DNA from 3 places in the Anabaena sp. FACHB-83 genome. Region 1 is predicted to be linked to each of the others. Evidence: riboswitches for the same ligand, from Rfam matches in the RefSeq annotation. Region 1 holds a riboswitch; each other region holds the start of a gene.
What was found. Region 1 has a riboswitch for cobalamin ahead of cobG (precorrin-3B synthase). Riboswitches for the same ligand answer to the same signal wherever they lie in the genome.
Positions count from the first base shown of each region.

Region 2: another riboswitch for cobalamin. It lies ahead of H6G79_RS03025 (energy-coupling factor ABC transporter permease); the one in region 1 lies ahead of cobG (precorrin-3B synthase).
Region 3: another riboswitch for cobalamin. It lies ahead of H6G79_RS07170 (DUF1636 domain-containing protein); the one in region 1 lies ahead of cobG (precorrin-3B synthase).

Region 1 covers NZ_JACJRY010000002.1:69,269-74,335, reverse strand. Annotated here, with positions in the region: gene H6G79_RS02510 (ATP-dependent 6-phosphofructokinase) at 788-1,867, shown strand; gene H6G79_RS02505 (ankyrin repeat domain-containing protein) at 2,069-2,755, shown strand; cobalamin riboswitch at 3,127-3,256, shown strand; gene cobG (precorrin-3B synthase) at 3,245-4,771, shown strand; gene H6G79_RS02495 (precorrin-8X methylmutase) at 4,774-5,067, shown strand, end outside.
Region 2 covers NZ_JACJRY010000002.1:194,818-199,884, reverse strand. Annotated here, with positions in the region: gene H6G79_RS03045 (DUF6464 family protein) at 6-257, shown strand; gene H6G79_RS03040 (hypothetical protein) at 329-925, opposite strand; gene H6G79_RS03035 (methylmalonic aciduria and homocystinuria type D protein) at 1,578-2,072, shown strand; gene H6G79_RS03030 (thermonuclease family protein) at 2,170-2,775, opposite strand; cobalamin riboswitch at 2,864-3,004, shown strand; gene H6G79_RS03025 (energy-coupling factor ABC transporter permease) at 3,030-3,809, shown strand; gene H6G79_RS03020 (energy-coupling factor ABC transporter substrate-binding protein) at 3,796-4,098, shown strand; gene cbiQ (cobalt ECF transporter T component CbiQ) at 4,095-4,907, shown strand; gene H6G79_RS03010 (energy-coupling factor ABC transporter ATP-binding protein) at 4,882-5,067, shown strand, end outside.
Region 3 covers NZ_JACJRY010000004.1:270,948-276,014, forward strand. Annotated here, with positions in the region: gene H6G79_RS07155 (plasmid replication protein, CyRepA1 family) at 1-364, shown strand, start outside; gene H6G79_RS07160 (MBL fold metallo-hydrolase) at 541-1,317, shown strand; gene H6G79_RS07165 (hypothetical protein) at 1,618-2,049, shown strand; cobalamin riboswitch at 2,149-2,308, shown strand; gene H6G79_RS07170 (DUF1636 domain-containing protein) at 2,330-2,749, shown strand; gene H6G79_RS07175 (cobalt-precorrin-6A reductase) at 2,773-3,528, shown strand; gene H6G79_RS07180 (helix-turn-helix transcriptional regulator) at 3,764-4,027, shown strand; gene H6G79_RS07185 (metal ABC transporter ATP-binding protein) at 4,207-4,995, opposite strand; gene H6G79_RS07190 (metal ABC transporter substrate-binding protein) at 5,037-5,067, opposite strand, start outside.

The DNA.
Region 1 (5,067 bases):
AAGTTAAATCGCTAATTCATACCTCTTCAGTTATTTAGTTATCTGCAAAAATAGTACTTAAATACTGTTTTTGTCGTTTCTATATATACAAGAACGTCTATAGTTCATCGAACAGCACTGAAAGATATAGTATCAGACTCTACAAATAAAAACTATAGGACTTTGATTTTATTTATAAATAAAACTGCAAGATAATACAGGAAAATCACAATACCATTGGCAAAATCAGAGGGTGAAGCCGTAGGTACTTTCATAGTAGACAGGACTTATTTAGAGACAAAGTAAAATATTATACGCGCTTTTTTGCCATAAAACTTACGCAATTGGCATATTTTTTCTGTAGGGTGTGTGACGCAACTAGAAGATGTGAACGTAGTTATCAGATTGATAGTGTCACGCACCAACCACCAATTGTGATACTTACGTAAGTAAGTCCTGGACAATATTCTGGCTCCTAGATATTATACAAGATCAAGTATTAAGACCTCAGTTGACAATAGTTAAAATTAGCAAAATTAAATTATAAAATACAACAAAGAATGAATTTTTGTTTAGAGAAAATAGTGCATACACAAATCATTCTAGACTTTGAAAGTAATGAAATAATCAAAACTATACTTTGAGATTGAGCTTATAGTCAGATAACAGTATAACTTTGCTGTTATCAGTTTGATGGTGTGATTTTGGGCTGAAATTAACCAAATTCATAGCATTTAATCAGATTTTTCAAGTGTTAGCTAACTCTGGTAGTGAGTGAAATTATTTCACGTTTGCAGTGTTCAAAAATATGGGTAAAAGTAAGCGTATAGGCATTCTAACTAGTGGCGGAGATTGCTCTGGTTTGAATGCAGTCATCCGAGCAGTTGTTCATTGTGCTAATGGTAAAGGTTGGGAAGTCTTAGGTATTCGACAAGCAACTCTAGGATTAATGGCAAGACCACCACAAGTTACTAAATTAGAAATCGAGCAAGTTGATCCGTTATTAACTTCTGGTGGCACAATGTTAGGCACTACTAATAAAGGTGATCCTTTTGCTTTTCCGATGGCTGATGGTAGTTTTTGCGATCGCTCATCAGAAATTATTGCAGGCTATCATCAATTAGATTTAGATGCGTTGATTGGCATTGGCGGGGATGGTAGTTTAGCAATTCTGCGTCGTTTAGCACAACAAGGCGGAATTAACTTAGTCGGTATCCCGAAAACCATTGATAATGATATCGGTATTACTGAACACGCCATTGGCTTTGATACAGCCGTTAATATTGCAACCGAAGCACTGGATAAATTACATTTCACCGCCGCTTCCCATAGTCGAGTCATGATCTTAGAAGTCATGGGTCGTGATGCGGGACACATCGCTTTAGCTGCGGGAATTGCTGGGGGTGCAGATGTGATTTTAATTCCCGAAATCCTCTACAGTATGGATGATATTTGTTATCACATTAAAAACCGTCAAGAAGACGGCAAAAACTATTGTTTAGTGATTGTCTCCGAAGCTGTGCGGACTCAAGAAGGGGAAACTCGCACCTTAACTAATCGCCTGGGTCAATCACGATATGGGGGAATTGGGGAATATCTAGCCGACCAAATTAGCGATCGCATCGGTGCAGAAACAAGAGTCACTGTCTTAGGACACATCCAACGCGGTGGTACAGCCTCACCCCTAGACCGATTAGTCGCCTCGGCTTTTGGTGTAGCCGCAGTTAATCTAATTGAGGAAGGTAAATATGATTACATGGTTGCTTGGCAAAATCGCCAAGTGATCACCGTACCAATCGAAGAAGCGATCGCACAGTACAAAGCCGTCAACCCAGAAGATACTTTGGTTCAAACTGCTCGCGGTTTAGGCATTTATTTAGGAGAATAGGCAAATTATCGTCGGGTGTGTTAGGCGCAGATTGTGATGAATTACTCACAATCTGCGCCTAACACACCAATACTAAAGCGATCGCTATTGTACCTCAATAGAATGAGAATCATTATAATAATTCGTTATTTATTATTATTAATATGTATACCAAACATTTCCCCTAATCTTATTTATCATATCAAGTTGTAATGCCAAACTATGCAACAAAATAAAAACAATAGTCGAGAACTATATGATGCTGTTGTTAAAGGTGATATTGATACAATTAATAGTTTAACCGCCAAGACTTTTCATTTAAATCATTGGGCTTTTCAAGAGTGGGATGAATCTTTATGTAAATTTCTGTGTCCTCTTGAAAAGGCTATTGAAATCGGGAACCAAGAACTTATAGAAATACTGCTCCAGTCTCCAAACGATGATCGGAACTCAAAAAAAGAATTTATTTTACGTGCGATCATTTTTACAACATTTTTGAATCAACCTAAAATGCTCCAACTTTTGATTCATCATTTGGGAGGCAAAGTAGACGATGAATATATTCTATTAAGTGGATTACATCACGCCTGTGAAGAAGGTGAAGCTGAGATTGTCAGGATGTTTCTAGAACTAGGAGCAAATGTTGATGGATTATGGGAAAGGGGTACACCTCTGATGATTGCAGCGCAAGTTGGCAATCTTGACGTTATTAAAGTATTAATTGAGTTTGGAGCTAATATTGATAAAATTGCTACTCATTATGACCTTGATGATAGTGCAATAAGAATTGCTGTTATGAATGAACACTGGGAAATTGTGGAATATATGATTCCATTTGTTCAAAATTTAACTGATAAAAGATTTGCCAAACGACAATTAGCTAAAATTAAAGGTAAGGCAAAAGGGTAAGAATTCAGGGTAAAAATAATTCACTCAACATAAAAAGAGTGTAAAAAGTAAATAAGAGACAATCTTGCGAATAGGCTATCATTTAAAATGATGGATAAAAGATGTTGTCAGGTAGATATTTGATTATTTATATCAAATATTGAATCAGAATATTATATATGTTTTATTAAGTTTCGCTAGTTTTTATCTAAATGCTCTTTTATGGGGAAAGTATATAAATAATAGACATCTTGTATAAATCAGAGTATGCCTAATAACCAAGTGAATTTTCCGTAAATCTTTGCGTCTTTGCGCCTTTGCGTGAGGCTTAAAATTTGTGTTTTATAACATTCGTGCAGTCTATTGATGAAAAAAATGTGAAGCATAGAGCATGGCGAAGACGCTCTCATGGTAAATTACTAAGACTTGGAGTTGGGAAACTCCGGTGAAATTCCGGGACTGTGCCGCAGCTGTGAAGGGAAATCCCAAGTCAGAATGCCAACTCCGGGTGTGTCTATAAGACATGATGATCTACTCTCTGCGTTGCACAGAGAAGGAGTTGAGACGTTGGTTTCGGGATTTACAGCCTGTCCGGGGTTATTCTACGCTACATCTGCTCAAGATGGAATTTTATCTCGCCTGAGAATACCAGGAGGGATACTTAATAGTAAACAATGTCAGGCGATCGCACAGATCGCAGATATGCAAGGTGGTGGTTATGTGGATGTCACAAATCGCGCCAACCTGCAAATCAGAGAAATTAGCCAGGGTATCAGCAGCGAAGTTTTACAACACCTGCAAAATTTGGGTATAGGGTCTCACAATTCGGCTATAGACCACATCCGTAATATTATGACTAGCCCAACAGCAGGTATCGACCCAGAAGAATTAATCGATACTCGCCCTTTAATTCAAAGCTGGGATGCTTATTTAGCAGCACATTCGGAACTATCAGCACTCTCAGCTAAGTTTAGCGTTTGCTTTGATGGCGGTGGGAAAGTTTCGGTAAGCGATCGCCTCAATGATATCCTGTTGAGGGCTGAGTTAATCGACACTCAAGTTTACTTCCGCTTATATCTAAGTTTCATCAAAAGCCAACCACCCATCAATACAGGAATTATATTGTTACCTGAACAATGTTTGTCTGTTTTGGCAGCTTTAGCAGATGTTTATTTAAAGCATACTGATATTCAACTTAGGCGCAAGCCACGGTTACAAGCAGTTATCAACAGTTTGGGATGGGAAAATTATCTTCAGCAAGTTGAACAGCGTTTAAGTTTTACTTTGCAGCGTTCTCAACCTTCCCCAACAATAAAGGAAGCAGGTTTCTGGCATATTGGGATTCATCCCCAACGCCAAGAAAATTTGTTTTATATTGGTGTCGTCTTACCCCTTGGTCGGTTAACAAGTCAGCAGTTGCGGCGTTTGGGCAATTTAGCAGCAAAATATGGTAGTGGAACCCTCAGACTCACACCTTGGCAAAATTTACTCATCACTGATATTCCCCAGGAGTGTGTGATTGATGTTCAAAATCACCTAACTGACTTAGGCTTAGATTTCACCGTCACTAATATTCAAAGTACATTAGTTGCTTGTTCTGGTAAACGCGGTTGTGCGGCTTCGGCTACCGATACTAAAAGTCATGCTTTAGCATTAGCCGATTATCTCAAAAATCGTGTTCAGCTAAATCGCCCGATTAACATTCACTTTAGCGGCTGTGCAAAATCTTGCGCCCAACCTCACACAGGTGACATCACTTTACTGGGTGTGAGCGATCGCAACATAGAAAGTTATCACATTTATGTCGGCGATCGTGATAGTCTCGAACAATTCGGTCAGAAAATCTATCAAGATGTGAGTTTTATAGAATTACCTGCACGGATAGAACAAATGCTCACAGTGTATAAAAATCACCGCCTGCACCATGACGAATCTTTTACAGAATTTGTCAATCGATACGAGACTACCCAACTAAAACAGTTATTTAAGATTTCCAACATCTGTGTTCATCTGCGCTCATCTGTGGTTGTTAATTGAAAATGTCCGACTATATCCGCAACGCTAACGAAATTTACCGTAATTCTTTTTCGATCATTCGGTCAGAAGCTAACTTAGATGCCCTGCCACCAGATGTAGCAAAAGTAGCTGTACGTCTAATTCATGCCTGTGGAATGACGGATATTGTAACTGACTTGGGATATTCACCCACAGCAGTACAATCAGCACGCGCCGCCCTCAAAGCTGGCGCACCAATTTTATGCGATTGTCGGATGGTGGCGGAAGGAGTTACGCGGCGGCGACTACCAGCCAATAACGAAGTTATCTGCACCCTG
Region 2 (5,067 bases), 130 kb from region 1:
TGAATATGCGACGTATTGCTGATTTTATGTTGCTGATTGTTTGTGGCGGGGTTTGGTATTTACTGGGGATTTTATCAGCGATCGCTACACCACCAATGCAAGTTAGAGAAGAAAGTCAAAGTCGCAAACCCCAAAATTTACTGGATAAAAGTGATTGTTTATATAATGCGCGATCGCCTTATATTCAATGTGCTGTAAATCCAACACAATTGTGTGAGCAATGTATGTATTTTGTAGAATATAGCAATCCTCAATAATTGGTCTTTGTTTGTCACATCTCAAATCAGACTGCTATATTTTCAGATACTTCCCCTCTCATTCTGTAGAATTAAATTGAAGCTAAACCAGATTTGAGGGTGAAGTAAGCAGCACAAAATCGACCACCATTGGGATGTTTGAGTACGGCTTTTCCTAAATAAAAATCATCATCAATTTGAACTAATTGGTCTACCAACTCCCGAATCATAAATCGAGGGTTTTCTGGTAAATCGAAGCTCAAACGTAAAACGTCAATATCTGGTTCTAATAAACATTGATCACGGGAGGTCTGAAATTTAAAGGCCAGGGTTCTTCCTCTCGTATCTGCCACATAACCATTATATGAAGGCCAAATTAAGCGCCCTAGTAATAAACCATCATTGGTAAAAATATTATCACCAGTGTGATTGTTGGCATCAAATGTTTTACCTTCCCAAGGTAGCCACATCTTTGTGATGATATCTAACCAACTATCTAAAACTGGATTGAAATTAGCAGTCAAAAACTCACCCCAATAGCGACCGTTTAAAGTTTGTTCTGGAACTTTACCTTGGCGATAAATCTGATCTAAGGCGGCAATTCCACCTTTTTGGTCAGATTTTAACTGTCTTTTCGCTACTTCCAGTTCTGTACGTAAATTAACATTGAGTTGCTGATCAATATTCATGAGTCGCCTCACTGAGTTTAGTTGATTCCTGAAAGCTAGGATTGACGCAATGAAGGAGATTTCACTATTGAGACTCAATCAAGTAACTGCTTATATTATGACAATTCACAACGCTAGATTCAGTCACCAGCGCCAGATTTAGTAAATTTACCTGAATTGTTCGGCTTAATTATCCACCTCAGACTTCCCCAGACAGTAAATTTGACTACCGTTGAATTTTTAATTTTTGCCAATTTGGCAAACAAATTGTTGTGAATACTGATATTGTTTGTATTGTGCAAGGGGTGTACCAGAAGTTGTCCTGACTTTATGGTCGGGGCAACTTCTCCAAAAATATTACCAGCAAGAAAAGTAGTACAGATAAACTGAGTCACCCAAGTCGTCTCAAAGTATTGTTCTCCGGGGTGTTAGTGCTGAGTTTTAAATAAGGTTAATAAAAGATAAAAATTAAATTAAAAATTTATAATTTATATATATAAATTGCAATAAATTCTGACTGCTGGGCGAAAATGGATGGTTTTTATAAAGTGTTAAGAGTTATTATCGATCCCAAGGAATAAATTAACAACTTGTAAAAAATCATATCAATTGAGTGAACTACCCAAGCGTTTACATTTCGGAACAAACCAGTCCCATAAATTTAACTGGCGATATGGGACAAGCTGTGCAAATTTCTATTCATGCACCGAGTAAATATATATGTACTAATTGCGAACGGATATTACCAGATTGGAAACAAGAACCCTTTTTTTGGGTTGTGGTTGTTTTGCAGCGATCGCAATTTTCTTTAGTGGAAAGCACCAAAGAAATCGAGGCGGAGAAACAAAAGTTACGCCAAAGGTTTATGGGATTTGGTTGTGATGTGGCTTTTGAATTGCGCGATCGCGGTTATCTCTCAGACTTAATTGATCCGCGTACAGGCTATCCTTTACTTTCGCGTCCCGGTGCAATGCCGCACAATGATACTGCTGTAGTTAAAGCGTTACTTGGCTATCCAGTCATTAAAAATAAATGCTGTGTGCTGGTTCATCCAATTTGGGGTACAGCAATTTATCCGAGTATTTTAATCTCCGCCGCACCGCCAACGCTGATTGAATTTGTCGTTAAAGAAATCGCCTGTCAACATGGATGGGAAGAGGAAGTATGAAGTATGAAGTGTGAAGTGTGAAAGTTTTTTCATTCTACGAAGTAGATGGATAGGAATTTTGTAATCCCAGTATTAAATTTTGGCATTAGTAATGATTTTACTTCTTCCTCCGGTTGGTGAGCGAAGCCGAACCACTGCCTTCTTTTGCAAGACTGCGATATTCCCAAGGGTTGGTAAATTTGCTATCACTCCAAACACCTAGTTTTTGCTGTTGTGCTTGTGCTTCTGCTTTTTGAACTAAATCTTTACTCGGACATTTGTTTAGATAAGGGCGATAAACCTTAGCTAAACCTTCTTTTAATAAGACTTCTTGGACAAAAGTACCATCTTTTAAGCGGACTTCTGCAACCTTTCTACCATAGCGATCGCTATCTGTAATCGTCAACATCACGCGATCGCCTGATTGTTGGACTAATTGTTGTAAGCGTGCTTGTGCTTTGGCACCCCAGTCAAATTGATTGCGATCGCTGGCGAGTTTACTGTTCCTTTCTTTTTGGGAATGGGGTACTTCTGGCGCATCAATACAAGCAAAGCGCACATTGAATTTAATTCCTTTCGCATCTTTGACAGCTAAAGTATCCCCATCACTCACCCTTTCTACCAAGTCTCCAGAAGCACCAAAGAATTTATCACAACTCACCAAACCCAAAACCATCACAACTGCACTTAGCCAAAGTACCATCTGTTTTGTTAATTTCTGCATTCAACCTCACCTAACTCTGATGGATGATACTATATTTGATTTTTGAAATAGATGCGGCTCCGATTGAAGTGCCAACATTAAAAATAGTGATATATTTACTGAGATCGGTTCTGATGGGGAGCAGCCATCAGACGTAAGGGGGAAAGTTCGGTGAAAATCCGGCACTGTCCCGCAACTGTGAACCAAAATTGGGTGAGTCAGGATGCCCGCCGATATAACTGAATATATTTACATAAATCTGCGAGGTACAGATTATGAACAGAAAAAAGCAGGCTTTAGCTAGTCTATGCCTGATGGCAGTAATTAGTTTTTATTTAGTAGTTGGTTTACCCAAACCCGCCTACGCAATGCACATTATGGAAGGTTTTTTACCAGTGCAGTGGGCGATTTTTTGGTGGGTTGTAGCATTGCCATTTTTTTTATTAGGGTTGCGGAGTTTGACACGCATTACCCAAGCCAACCCCCAACTTAAACTACTACTCGGCTTGGCGGGTGCGTTTACTTTTGTACTTTCCGCCTTGAAAATCCCTTCGGTTACAGGTAGCTGTTCTCATCCTACCGGCACAGGGTTAGGTGCGGTGCTGTTTGGCCCCTTAACTATGTCGGTTTTGGGTAGTTTAGTATTGTTGTTTCAGGCTTTGTTGTTAGCACATGGCGGTTTGACAACCCTGGGTGCAAATGCCTTTTCGATGGCGATCGCCGGGCCATTTGCCGCTTACTGGATATATAATTTCACAATTAAATTAGGTGGTAAAGCAAAAATCGCCATATTTCTCGCCGCAGCCATTTCAGATTTACTCACCTACATTATTACTTCTATCCAACTCGCCTTAGCTTTTCCCGCGCCTGTTGGTGGCTTCATTGCTTCATTTACCAAATTCGCCGGAATTTTTGCTCTAACTCAAGTCCCTCTCGCAATTAGTGAAGGATTGCTAACTGTATTAGTGTGGAACTGGTTGCAATCTTATAATCCTCAAGAATTAGAATTGCTGAAATTAATCAAACGGGAACCCCAAGGAAATGAATCAGTCTAAAAAAGGGTTGAGTAACTGGTTATTAGTATTAGCTGTATTGGCTTTAGCTGTTGCACCCTTAATCTTTGTCCGTAATGCAGAATTTGGCGGTGCTGATGGCAAAGCACAAGAAGCTATAAGTGAGATACAACCAGAATATAAACCTTGGTTTAAATCAATTTTTGAACCAGCTAGTGGTGAAATAGCAAGCTTATTATTTGCTTCGCAAGCAGCTTTGGGTGCGGGAGTAATTGGTTACGCAATTGGGTTATATAAAGGCCGTTCCCAACAACAAAAGCATGAAGAATGAGTTTGCAATTAGATACGTTAGCTTATACTAATCGGTTGCGAAAATTACCACCAGAGCATAAACTAATTTTTGCCTTGACTACTCTTGCTATTGCCCTTGCTACCCATCCATTCGTGCAGATTTTAATAGCAATTTGGATGGGTGTTTGGACAATGGTTTATGCCAAAATTCCGGCTAGTATTTATTTCCGTTTGTTATTATTTACCATCGTTTTTTGTTTGACAAGTTTACCCGCCTTAATCATCAATGGTGTGTCAATTAATGATTTGCCAAAGGTGCAATTAGATGCTTTATATGGGCTAAGTTTTGGACAATTCTATATTTATGTTAGTCATCATGGCAGTCTGCAAGCCTGGGCAATCTTCACCAGAGCATTAGCCTCAGTTTCCTGCTTATATTTTCTCATGTTAACTGTTCCGTTTACGGAAATCTTACAAACTCTGCGTTACTTGCGATTTCCAGTGCTGTTAACTGATTTGTTATTACTAATGTATCGGTTTATTTTCATTTTGCTGAATACAGCCAATGAAATATGGACAGCGCAAAATTCCCGTGGTGGCTATCGCACTTGGCGTATTTGGATGAAAAGTTTAGCCATATTAATTGGACAACTTTTACAGCGCACATTACAAACATATAATCAGTTTTCTCTGGGTTTAGAAGCGCGGGGTTTTGTTGGGGAATTTAAAGTTTGGCATCCTCGCCGCTATCATCCCCAAACCAGATATATTATCGAAGCAATTTGCGGCTGTATTTGTTTAATTGGATTGGAATTTTGGCGAAATGCAGGAATATTTATTAGAATTTGAGCAAGTATCTTACACCTATTCCGGCGCACAGCAATCAGCTTTGAATGGTCTTAACTTAAAAGTTCCATTGGGTAAAAGATGTGCGTTAATTGGGCAGAATGGTTGTGGGAAAACCACATTATTTTTATTAGCTAATGGTTTATATAAACCTGATAAGGGT
Region 3 (5,067 bases), on a different contig from region 1:
TTTTATTGAAAATGACCCTGATTTACTTTGGTTGCAAGATGTTGTTTATCAGCACAGTCAACATATCAAACGGGTTTTAAGCATTAACTTAGTTAGGGAAGAAGCCGTTACTTCTCAAATCAAAATACTCAGCAAGTTACTCAAGCTATTGGGATTAAAGTTAAAAACTGTTAATGAAGGTTATCAAATAGACCCAGTAACTTTTTATGATGGCAGAGATAAAATATTTACCGCTTGGTACAAACGAGATGAGTTGATGTTAGCTAATTTTAAAGGTGTACAATTGGAAATCAAGGATTTTTCTAATTGGAAGTTTGAGCCTGTTAAGCAGCAGTCTGTATTAGCTGGTTTATCCACCAGATGAATTACATTCTTTTGAATTGATAATTACTACAGGAATTTTATTTTTACTTGATCAATAACCTCTAAGGAGTCAAGCATACTGAGGAGTTTCATCAGTCTTTAGCTTTGACTAAGGACTGATATGCAATAACCAAAACCATCCGTAATAATAAAAGCAGGTGTTACTTCGGTTTGGTTATGTACTTAACTTGGTTAGACAACAATAGTTGGTTAATTGAAATGAGTGGTCAACGGATACTAGTTGACCCTTGGCTGGTTGGTGAATTAAGTTTTGGCTTAGATTGGCTGTTTAAAGGTTCTCTCACACAAGAACGCTTAATTTCAGAGCAGATTGATTTAATATTGTTGTCTCAAGGTTTGCCAGACCATGCACATGTGCCGACATTAAAGCAACTTGACCATAAAATTCCGGTTGTGGCTTCGCCGAATGCAACCAAAGTGGTTCAAGATTTGGGTTACACTTGTGTCACTTGTCTGGGGCATGGTGAAACTTTTACTTTTAATGATCAACTAGAAATTCGGGCTTTACCTGGTTCCCCTATTGGCCCGACTTTGATCGAAAACAGTTATTTGTTAAAAGAATTAGCTACTGATTTCACACTTTACTATGAGCCGCATGGCTATCACTCGCCACAGTTAAAACAATTTGCACCAGTGGATGTGCTAATTACGCCAACGGTTGATTTGACATTACCGTTAGTCGGCGCAATTATTCGTGGAACAAATAGTGCTTTGGAAGTAGCTAAATGGCTGCAACCACAATTTATCCTACCTACAGCAGCAAAGGCAGATACAACCTATGAAGGGTTGATGGTGAATTTTTTAAAGGCTGTGGGGACTGCTGAAGATTTGCGGACTTCTTTCCAGAACAACAATCTTACCACCCAGGTGTTAGAACCTAAACCCGGCGATCGCTTGGAATTAAACTTACAAAATCGCGTCTTAACTTGTTAGCTTTAGTGTAAGCGATCGCGTAAAATATAAATAGAGCGATCGCTAATTTTCTCCAACCAGTCTAAAAACATTTCACAGAAAGACGCTTATCTAATCTGTAAACTTGCTAAATTTTTATCCGTCTTTTCTGGAATCAGACTACTGTGACTGTAGTTACTCTTTACAAGTATCCACTCCCTTAACCAAGCCATAATTCAACCATTCAGGTGAATTCAGCAAAACAAGTCTTAAGTTATAGAACAAATATTAATACTAGTTAATTTTTATCCCAACTATTACACAGAACCGAGGTATAAGCTTATGAAAATCTCAACGATCACAACTTCTTTTCTTACCATCGCTTCTTTAATTTTGTCTGTTGGAATTTCATCTGCTCAAGCGAATGGTGAAAAAATCTCACACAATGGTAATGTTGCTAATACTACAACACATGGGCGAGTAATCACCACATCTGTTAACTCTTATATGTCGCCCAGTAATGTTGCTAATTCTCATGTTATGCAACCACTGAATCTAGTTTACCTTGCTTATCAAGGTAATTTAGTATCACAGGGTATTCCCGGTGGTAAGACTTTGATATTTCAACACCAGAGCGGTAATGTTAAGGCAGAAGATGTGGTAAAAGCTGCCGTTAAAGCCAAAAAAATCCCCAATCAGTTTTTATACAATCCCAGCTATCTCAGCGAGGTTAATGTACAATTAGCGTACCTAGAAAAAACTTTTGCTAATTAAATTTGCATAGCCAAGATAAAGTAAATTCCACAAGCTTTGAAGAAAGAGAGACTAGGAGTTAAAGGCTAGTATTTTTACTAAGCACTTTCAACTCAGTTTATGATAGTTAGAATATTCGGTTTTGGTGGGGGTCAGCCACCAAAGGAAAGGGGGAAAGTTCGGTGAAAATCCGGCACTGTCCCGCAACTGTGAAGGAAAGTTAGAAGCTTTACAAGCCACTTTCCCAGTCAGAATGCCCGCCGAATTATAAAATTAAGTCCATCACATCTGCGAGGTACGGATGACTGCTGCCCATACTACTATTACAAGTGATTCTGAGACGATTTCTGCCCATACTCATACTTTATTTGTTTGCCAGACCTGTGCCAGTGTTTGGCAAGATGGTAAGCGTGTAGGTGAAAGTGGTGGTCAAAAACTCCTGCACCAAATTCAGCAATTGGCGCAAGATTGGGATTTGCGCGAGGAATTTCCGATTCAAGCGGTTGAATGTATGAGTGCTTGTAACCGTTCTTGTGTTGTTGCTTTTGCCGCTAAAGGTAAGTTAACTTATCTGTTTGGTGATTTAGATGTTGATAGCAGTGCGGCGGCTGTTTTGGAATGTGCTAGTCAATACTACGCTAAAACTAACGGTGTATTGCCTTGGTCAGAACGACCAGAACCATTGAAACGAGGTATATTAGCGAAAATTCCACCGTTGTAAGTAAAGTGCTGAGTACTGAGTATATACGTGTTTTAATTTTGGGTGGAACCACAGAAGCGGCGGAACTGGGTGCGAGAGTTGCAACTATTGACGGGATTGAAGCGATCGCATCTTTAGCCGGTCGCACCCGTGAACCCTCACGTCCCTCTGGAAATGTGCGAATTGGTGGTTTTGGTGGCGTGGATGGACTGGTAGAATATCTGCGTCAAATGAAAGTTGATGTGTTAATTGATGCTACCCATCCCTTTGCCAATCAAATATCTGACAATGCGGCGGCGGCAGCCAATGAAGTCGGGATACACAGATTAATGTTAATCCGTCCCGCGTGGGAGAAAACAACAGGCGATCGCTGGATTGAAGTAGAAAGTAATGCAGCCGCCGCCGATATTTTGCCAAACCAAGCCAAACGAGTATTCTTAACAGTAGGCAGACAAGAACTTAGCACCTTTGCCCATCTTCAAGATATATGGTTTCTGATGCGGATGATTGACCCGCCTGGAAAAGATACTTTAGTACCACCAGGAATAATATTGTGCGATCGCGGCCCTTTTATCCTAGAAAATGAACGGAAAATTATAGTTCAGCACAACATTGATACCATTGTGAGTAAAAATAGTGGTGGTGATGCAACTTACGCTAAAATTATTGCCGCGCGAGAACTAGGCGTACAAGTTGTTATGGTCAAGCGTCCCTCAGTTCCAATGGGAGAAAAAGTTGCAGATGTTGATGGTGCAGTGACTTGGTTATTAGGTAAATTAGAAAGTCAGAGTATAGGGTAAAATATTTCAGTTAAGGCTAAAAATTCTAGTCAATATCATCAATATTTTGTTGTTGGACTGCGAGATCCCCGACTTCTTGAAGAAGTCGGGGATCTAATAAATCCCATAACATATCATCTACTATATATACTTTTTAAGTAAACAAATGATTCAAAATACTCCTATATCAACTATAGATAGTGATATTGCACCCGCAACTACCGCAGAATTTCTCCATATTGAAAAAGCCCAACGTATGGCCGAATTTTTTAGCTTTTTAGGTGATCCTAATCGGTTAAGAATTCTTTCTTTTTTGGCGCAAAAAGAATTATGTGTGAGCGATTTAGCCACATTATTAGATATGAGTGAATCTGCTGTTTCACATCAACTCAGAAATTTACGTGTCATGCGGTTAGTTAACTATCGCAAACAAGGCCGCAATGTATTTTATCGTCTCCACGATAATCATATTCTCCATCTTTATCAGGTAGTAGCTGAACACCTTGATGAACCTGAATGAAGAAGGCAGAAGTCAGAAGACAGAATGAATACCCATAAATAAATATTAGAGGCTTAAAAACCAAGAGTTGCGGAGGTAATAATGTCTCTCTAAAACCTCCTGCCTTCTGCATCCGGTTGGTGAGCGGACTTGTACTGAGCGCAGCCGAAGTAGCCGAACCACAGCCTCCTGCCTTCTATTTAATTATGATTATGGTGATAACGGGTAAAACCAGGGCCATAAGTTGCTAACAAATTTTCAGGTGATAAAGCAAATTCTGGTTGACCAGTACAAACGACGGTTTGATTGAGACAAAGCACGCGATCGCAATGACGACTTACCATATCAATGTCATGGGAAACTTGTAAAATCGTCCAGCCTTCTTCTTGTTTCAACTCATTGAGTAAAACATAAAAATCGGCTGCACCTTGCATATCAACCCCAGCAAAAGCTTCATCTAACACCAACAGTTTTCGCGGCATAACTAAACAATAAGCTAGTAATACTCGCTTTAGCTGACCACCGCTAAGAGTTCCGATGGGTTGATTCCGCAGATGATAAACTCCAGTGCGTCGTAAAGCTGCTGTCACTGCTGCTGTTTTGTCGCGGTTTTGTTTCCATAATCGAGAAAATAAAGTATGTTGTGTTTTGGCTTTTGGCTGTTGACTTTCTTTCTGCCATCCCAAAGCAATTAATTCACTCACAGAAATAGGAAAACTGCGATCAAAAATGAAATTTTGTGGCATGTATCCCAACCAGTGACGCAAATTTCCTAGTTTAGTAATAGGAGAACCAAAAATTTCTACACTGCCAGCATTTCGTGGTATTAAGTCTAAAATGGCTTTTACCAAAGTGCTTTTACCCGCACCATTTGGCCCAACTATCGCCGTATCTGTTCCTGGGAATAATTCAAAAGAAACATCTCGAATCGCTAAATAACTGCCTTGATATACAGTTAAGCCATCTACTTTTAAAAGAGGTAAGTTCATAAATTAAATTTTGAAAATAACTATAAAATAAGATATTTAGCTTACTGACATGCTGATTCTAAAGTTTGCAAA